Regions from separate parts of the Sphingomonas sp. CV7422 genome, predicted to be linked through region 1. Evidence: riboswitches for the same ligand, from Rfam matches in the RefSeq annotation. Region 1 holds a riboswitch; the other holds the start of a gene.
The links. Region 1 has a riboswitch for glycine ahead of PBN85_RS18855 (L-serine ammonia-lyase). Riboswitches for the same ligand answer to the same signal wherever they lie in the genome.
Positions count from the first base shown of each region.

Region 2: another riboswitch for glycine. It lies ahead of gcvT (glycine cleavage system aminomethyltransferase GcvT); the one in region 1 lies ahead of PBN85_RS18855 (L-serine ammonia-lyase).

Region 1 covers NZ_CP115902.1:95,248-98,648, reverse strand. Annotated here, with positions in the region: gene PBN85_RS18855 (L-serine ammonia-lyase) at 326-1,744, opposite strand; glycine riboswitch at 1,839-1,927, opposite strand; gene PBN85_RS18850 (replication initiator protein A) at 2,215-3,213, shown strand.
Region 2 covers NZ_CP115900.1:1,309,179-1,312,579, forward strand. Annotated here, with positions in the region: gene ispH (4-hydroxy-3-methylbut-2-enyl diphosphate reductase) at 1-46, opposite strand, end outside; gene PBN85_RS06425 (hypothetical protein) at 163-798, shown strand; glycine riboswitch at 883-975, shown strand; glycine riboswitch at 976-1,083, shown strand; gene gcvT (glycine cleavage system aminomethyltransferase GcvT) at 1,143-2,348, shown strand; gene gcvH (glycine cleavage system protein GcvH) at 2,348-2,719, shown strand; gene gcvPA (aminomethyl-transferring glycine dehydrogenase subunit GcvPA) at 2,769-3,401, shown strand, end outside.

The DNA.
Region 1 (3,401 bases):
CACAAGCGGCGTTGGTCGCGCTCCGGCCGCTCAGGGCGCCACGCTGTTCCTACACGGGGCATCACATCGAATGATTGATCTGTCGACACTACGACACGTTGACAGGTCGCGCCACGAGGCCCCGGTCGTGCGGCTGGTCTGCCCATAGATCAAGCGTCAGCTCTCACCGTCTCGTAGGGGCAGCCCCCTCCCCCCACAGACGCTCTGCGCTCTCTGCGCCTCTGCGCGACCCGAACCGGCGGCCGCCATCACCCGCGCGGAACGGCACGCGCAACACGGTCCCAATCGTCAGGTCAGATGATCGACCTGTCGACACCCCGACACGTCAACATTCCACAACGTTGACCGCCAGCCCGCCGAGGCTCGTCTCCTTATACTGCGAGCGCATGTCCTCGCCGGTCTGGCGCATCGTTTCGATCACCGCGTCGAGGCTGACGACGTGGCTGCCGTCACCGCGCAGCGCGAGATAAGCGGCGTTGATCGCCTTGACCGCGCCCATCGTGTTGCGTTCGATGCACGGGATCTGGACGAGCCCGCCGATCGGGTCGCAGGTCAGGCCGAGATTGTGCTCCATGCCGATCTCGGCGGCATTCTCGATCTGGCGGTTGCTGCCGCCGAGCACCGCGGCGAGGCCACCCGCCGCCATCGAGCAGGCGACGCCGACCTCGCCCTGGCAGCCCATCTCCGCCGCCGAGATCGACGCGCGCTTCTTGTAGAGCATGCCGATCGCCGCCGCGGTGAGCAGGAAGGTGCGGGCGCCCTCCCCGCGCGTCGCCTGATCGCAGTCGCGCGCCACCAATGTCTCGTAGAAGCGCAGCACCGCGGGCAGCACGCCCGCCGCGCCATTGGTCGGCGCGGTGACGACGCGGCCGCCGGCGGCATTCTCCTCGTTGACCGCGAGTGCCCACAGGCTGACCCATTCGAACACCTCGGCGGGGTTGCTGCCGGGGACGCAGCCGCTCAACCCCTGCGCGATCGCCTGCGCGCGCCGGCGCACCTTGAGCCCGCCGGGCAACATGCCCTGCTGCGCGATGCCGCGGTCGATGCAGGCGTGCATCGCGGCGCGCACCGCGTCGAGGAAGGCGTCGGTCTCCGCCGGAGCGCGCCACGCCTCCTCGTTGGCGCGGACGAGGTCGGCGATGCCGAGCCCCGTCGCGTCGCCGAGCGCGAGCAGGTCGGCGCCCGAGCCGAACGGGTGGCGCACCACGACATTGCCCGCTGCGAGCCGCTCGCCGCGGCGCAGGATCGCCCCGCCGCCGATCGAGAAATAGGTCTCGGCGAGCGTGCCGTCGGCGCGTTCGGCGGTGAAGGTCAGGGCGTTGGGATGTTCGGGCAGGAACTCGCGCGGATGGAAGACGATGCCGCCGGGCGCGAAGGCGATCTCGGCGCCGCCGGCGAGCGGCAGCCGGCGTCGCATCTCGATATCGGCGAGGATCGCCGGCGCGGCATCGGGATCGAGCCGCTCGGGCTGCCAGCCGGCGAGGCCGAGGATCACCGCCGTATCGGTGGCATGGCCGCGCCCGGTCAGCGCGAGGCTGCCGTAGAGGTCGCAGCGGACCGTGGTGACGCCCTGTCCGACGACCCGCTGGGCGAAGTCGAAGGCGGCGCGCATCGGCCCGACGGTATGCGAGCTCGACGGGCCGATGCCGATGGTGAACAGCTCGGCGACGCTGATCGGCCGGTCGAGGCCGCGATCGAGCGGCGTCCGGGGCAGGGGCTGGGGCAGGTCGGTCGGCACGGGCATCCTCCGCCGGCATCGCCGGCCTGCCCCATCTGTCCCTTGCGCCTGAGATCGTTATCCCGTCGGCGGACGCAGCTGCGCCTCTCTCCAGATCTTTCGCGTCGCTACGGTCCTTTGGCCTGAGAGTTTCCGGGGCGGTTGCTCCTTCGGCGCCGGGGCAGGCCCGGTCTCTCCCGTATCGACCGCGCCGCTATCCGCCGGGTCGGGGCGCCGGGTCAAGCCGGCATCGCGTCCGGGTCGAGGTGACGACATGTCGACGTGACGACACGTCGCGCTCGAAGGGGCGGTGGCGACATGTTGAACTGTCGACATGTCGCAAGCGTCCGCCGGGAAGCGGGCCGGGAGCAGTCGCGGCAGGGGAGGGCGCGCCATTTCCTACTCGAAAGCACGAATGGACGCAGGCCGGGACGCATTTTCCCTAAGGATTCCAGTGCGGGGTGCCAAAAGTTCGTGCTTTCGAGTAGGAAATGCCCATGGCCCGTTCCACCACGCCCGCCCGCCCCGCGTCCGGCTCCGCCGCCGTGCCGCACCGTGACCTGTTCACGCTCGACAGCCCGCTGCACGGCGAGATCCGCGGCGAACGTTCGCTGATGGCCTTCCCGTTCTTCGCGCTCAGCAAGAATGCGTGGATGAAACCGCTGACCTACGACCATGCCACCGTGTCGATCGAGGTGCGTCCATCGGCGAGCGGCGTCGCGACGATCTACGACAAGGAGATCGTCCTCTACATCGCCAGCCTGATGGCGGCGAAGCTCGAGGCGGGCGAGCATGTCGAGCAGGATTTCATCTTCACCGCGCACGACCTGTTCTCGGTGACCGGCTCCAATCATAGCGCGCGGTCGTACAACCGGCTGTCCGAGGCGCTCGAGCGACTGCAGGGTACGCAGATCAAGACCAATATCGAAGCCGGCGGGGAAGGAGAGGAGGGCTTCTTCTCTTGGCTGTCCGAAGCAAAGCTCCATTATTCGCGTACCAAAAGCGGCGAACGGCGGCTGAAAGCGGTCAAGGTACGGCTGTGCGACTGGCTGTTCCGGGCGATCCTGCTCGATCGTCACGTGCTCGACTATGCCGCCGCCTATTTCCAGCTGGGGCCGATCGAGCGGCGCATCTACGAAGTGGCGCGCTCGACGTGTGAGGAGGAGCTCGATCTCGATCTCGCCACCTTCCGCCTGCAGATCGGCTATCAGAACCCGCTGTCGAACTTCAAGGCGGCGCTCAAGCAGATCGTCGCGACCGACGGCATCCCTGATTATCACCTCGAACTGGTCGAGGGCGACGTGGGCGCAGCGGCGGAGGAGGGCGCGCCGCGTCGCGGCCGTCGCGCGCCGCAGAGCCGGGTGGTGATCACCCCGCGTCCACAGCCCGGCCAAGCGGTGCTGAGCTCGACTCGGGCCATGCTGGAATCGGCCGAGTCGGGCGAATCACCCGATGCCGAACCCGCCGCAACCGATTCGCCGGCCGCGGCCAACTGATTCGGGCACGCCGCCGAATTGTTACTCGAAAGCACGAATGGGTCGCGGATTTTCTACTCAAAAGCACGAACTCAGCCGCGGCATTGTTACTCGAAAGCACGAATCGACAGCACATTTCTACTCGAAAGCACGAACTTTTTTTGGGTTAAATACTCGAAAGCACGAATCGTAGCCGCTTCCAGTATTGG
Region 2 (3,401 bases), on a different contig from region 1:
GATCGAGGACGGGCTTGCCGCCGTCCGGCTGAAGAAGAGAGGCCATGGCGGTCGCTCTACGCGATTGCTTGCACGCGCGAAAGGCGCTTCCTATGGTGCGCGCCGTACCGCCGGGCCGCCGGCGACTGCGTCACTGACCGTTCGACAAAGGTATGCGTCCCCGTGAAAACCACGATTCTCGGCCTGTCCGCCCTCGCGCTGATCCTCTCGGGCTGCGCCAGCAAGGGCGAGATCGTCGAAGGCGGCATCTCGGCGGTGCGTTCGGCCTGTCCGACCGTCGGCGTCGCGGCGGGGACCGGCGACATCACCCTGTTCGACCCGGCGACCAGCCGTGACGAGAGCGCGATCGACGTCGTCGCCAACATGACGCACGTACGCGGCGCCTGCAACGACGCGGGCGACCAGATCGTCACCAGCGTTACCTTCGACGTGCTGGCGCGGCGCACCCGCGCCGATGCGGCGCGCGACGTGGTGCTGCCCTATTACATCGCCATCGTCCGCGGCGGCACCGCGGTGACCGCCAAGCGCAAGGGGGCGGTGACCGTCCATTTCGACGCCGGCCAGACGCGCGCGCAGGCGAGCGGCACCGCCTCGACGCAGATCGCGCGCGCCGCGGCGACGCTGCCCGACGAGGTGCGCGACCAGCTCACCCGCAAGCGCAAGGCGGGGGACGAGGATGCCGCGACCGATCCGCTCGCCCGGCCCGAGGTGCGCACCGCGGTGCTGCGCGCGACGTTCGAGGCGCTGGTCGGCTTCCAGCTCACCGACGATCAGCTGAAGTATAACGCGCAGCGCTGATCCGCGGCGGATGCGGGCCTTTCCGCATTGACTAAGCCCTTGCGGGACGCCAGAGCATCGCACGTCGATGCCGGGCGACCGGCATGGGCGGGCGCGGGAGAGAGCCTCTTCACAAGGAGGCCGCCGAAGGAGCAACCACCCCGGAATCTCTCAGGCATAACGGACCGCGCGCTGCCTTATCGACACTCTGGAAAGCGTTCCTTTGAGGAGCCACCGAAGGGGTAAGCCCGCCGCCTGTTATGCGCCGGGTGAAAGCTCTCAGGTCACCGTGACAGAGGGGGTATGACGAGATCGGATGCGGCTGGCCCGCGACCCGGATCGTGTGCCTTTTTTGGAGACGGTTGATGAGCGACACGCTGCCGGACACCCTGCCTGACCCGCTTGACGAGCTCGACGGCGACGAACCCGCCATCCAGTTGCTGCCGCTCGACGCGTGGCATCGCGCCCGCGGCGGCCGCATGGTGCCCTTCGCCGGGTATGAGATGCCCGTCCAATATGAAGGCATCATGGCCGAGCATCTGTGGACGCGTGAATCGGCGGGTCTGTTCGACGTCAGCCATATGGGGCAGGTCGGCCTGACCGGCGACGGCATCGACGCCGCCGCGGTCGCCGCCGCGCTCGAGAAGGTGCTGCCCGGCGACGTCGCGGGACTCGCGCCGACCAGGATCCGCTATTCGCTGCTGCTCAACGACGAGGGCGGCATCCTCGACGATCTGATGGTGACGACGCTGCCCGAAGAGGGCGCGCATCCGTTCGGGGCGGCGAGCCTGTATGTCGTGGTCAACGGCGCGACCAAATATGACGATCTCGCCTATCTGCTCGACGTGCTGCCCGATGACGTGACGCTCAACCTGATGGAAGACCAGGCCTTGCTCGCGGTCCAGGGCCCCAAGGCGGTCGCTGCCGTCGCGCGGCTGGTGCCCGGCGTCGAGGCGCTGGTGTTCATGACCGCGGGCGCGTTCGCGTGGAACGGCCATGCGCTGTGGATCAGCCGTTCGGGCTATACCGGCGAGGATGGCGTCGAGATCTCGATCCCCGCAGAGGCCGCCGCCGCCTTCGCCGACGCGATCTGCGCCGAGCCGGAGGTCAAGCCGATCGGCCTCGGCGCGCGCGATTCGCTGCGGCTCGAAGCCGGGCTGCCGCTCTACGGCCACGACCTCGATCCCGAGACGACGCCGGTGATGGCTGATCTCGGCTTCGCGCTGTCGAAGCGCCGCCGCGAGGCCGCCGACTTCGCCGGTGCGGCGCGCATCCTTGCCGAGCGCACCGACGGCCCCGCGGTCAAGCGCGTCGGCCTGTCGGTCGCCGGGCGCCAGCCGGTGCGCGAGGGGGCCAGCGTCGTCGACGCCGATGGCGCGGTGATCGGCCGCGTCACCAGCGGCGGCTTCGCGCCGAGCGTCGGCGCGCCGATCGCCATGGCCTATGTTCCCGCAGCGCTGGCGGAGGCGGGCACGCCGCTGCTCCTCGTCCAGCGCGGCAAGATCCATGAGGCGGTGGTCGCCCCGCTGCCCTTCGTTCCCCACCGCTATGTCCGCGCAGGAGGCAAGTGATGAGCCGTTATTTCACCGAAGATCATGAATGGGTCGATGTCGACGGCGACACCGGCACGGTCGGCATCTCCGACTATGCGCAGGGCCAGCTCGGCGACATCGTCTTCGTCGACGTGCCCGAGGCGGGCAAGCAGCTCGGCAAGGGCGACGAGGCGGCGGTCGTCGAGTCGGTCAAGGCCGCGTCGGACGTCTATGCGCCAGTGTCGGGCACGGTGACCGAGGGCAATGCCGCGCTCGCCGACGATCCCAGCCTGGTCAATTCGGACCCGGAGGCGGAGGGCTGGTTCTTCAAGATCACGCTCAGCGACCCGGCCGAGCTCGAGACGCTGATGGACGAAGCGGCCTACGCGGACTTCGTCGCGAAGCTGTGACCTATCTTAGCCCCTCCCCGGAAGGGGTGGGGCTTCCAAGGGAATGATGATGCGCTATCTGCCGCTTACCCAGCCCGATCGTGATGCGATGCTCTCGGTCATCGGCGCGGGATCGATCGACGATCTGTTCGTCGACGTGCCCGAGGCCGCCCGCCTGTCCGGGCCGATCGCCGGCCTGCCGGGCCATGCCTCCGAACTCGCGGTCGAGCGGCACATGACCGCGCTGGCGCGCAAGAACGTCGTCGCCGGCGAGGTGCCCTTCTTCCTCGGCGCCGGGGCCTATCGCCACCATGTGCCGGCGAGCGTCGACCATCTCATCCAGCGCGGCGAATTCCTCACCGCCTATACGCCCTATCAGCCGGAAATCGCGCAGGGCACGTTGCAGATGCTGTTCGAGTTCCAGACGCAGGTCGCGCGGATGCTCGGCACCGACGTCGCCAATGCCTCGATGTACGACGGCTCGACCGCCTGCTGGGAGGCGATCGGCATGGCGCGGCGCATCACCCGCAAGGGCAAGGCGATCCTGTCGGGCGGGCTCCACCCGCATTATGTCAGCGTCGCCAAGACGATGGCCAAATATACCGGCGACCAGTTGCAGACCGCGACGCCGGCGCTGACCGCCGAGACCGATGTCGAGGCGCTGATCGCGGCGATCGACGCGGACACGTCGTGCGTCGTCGTG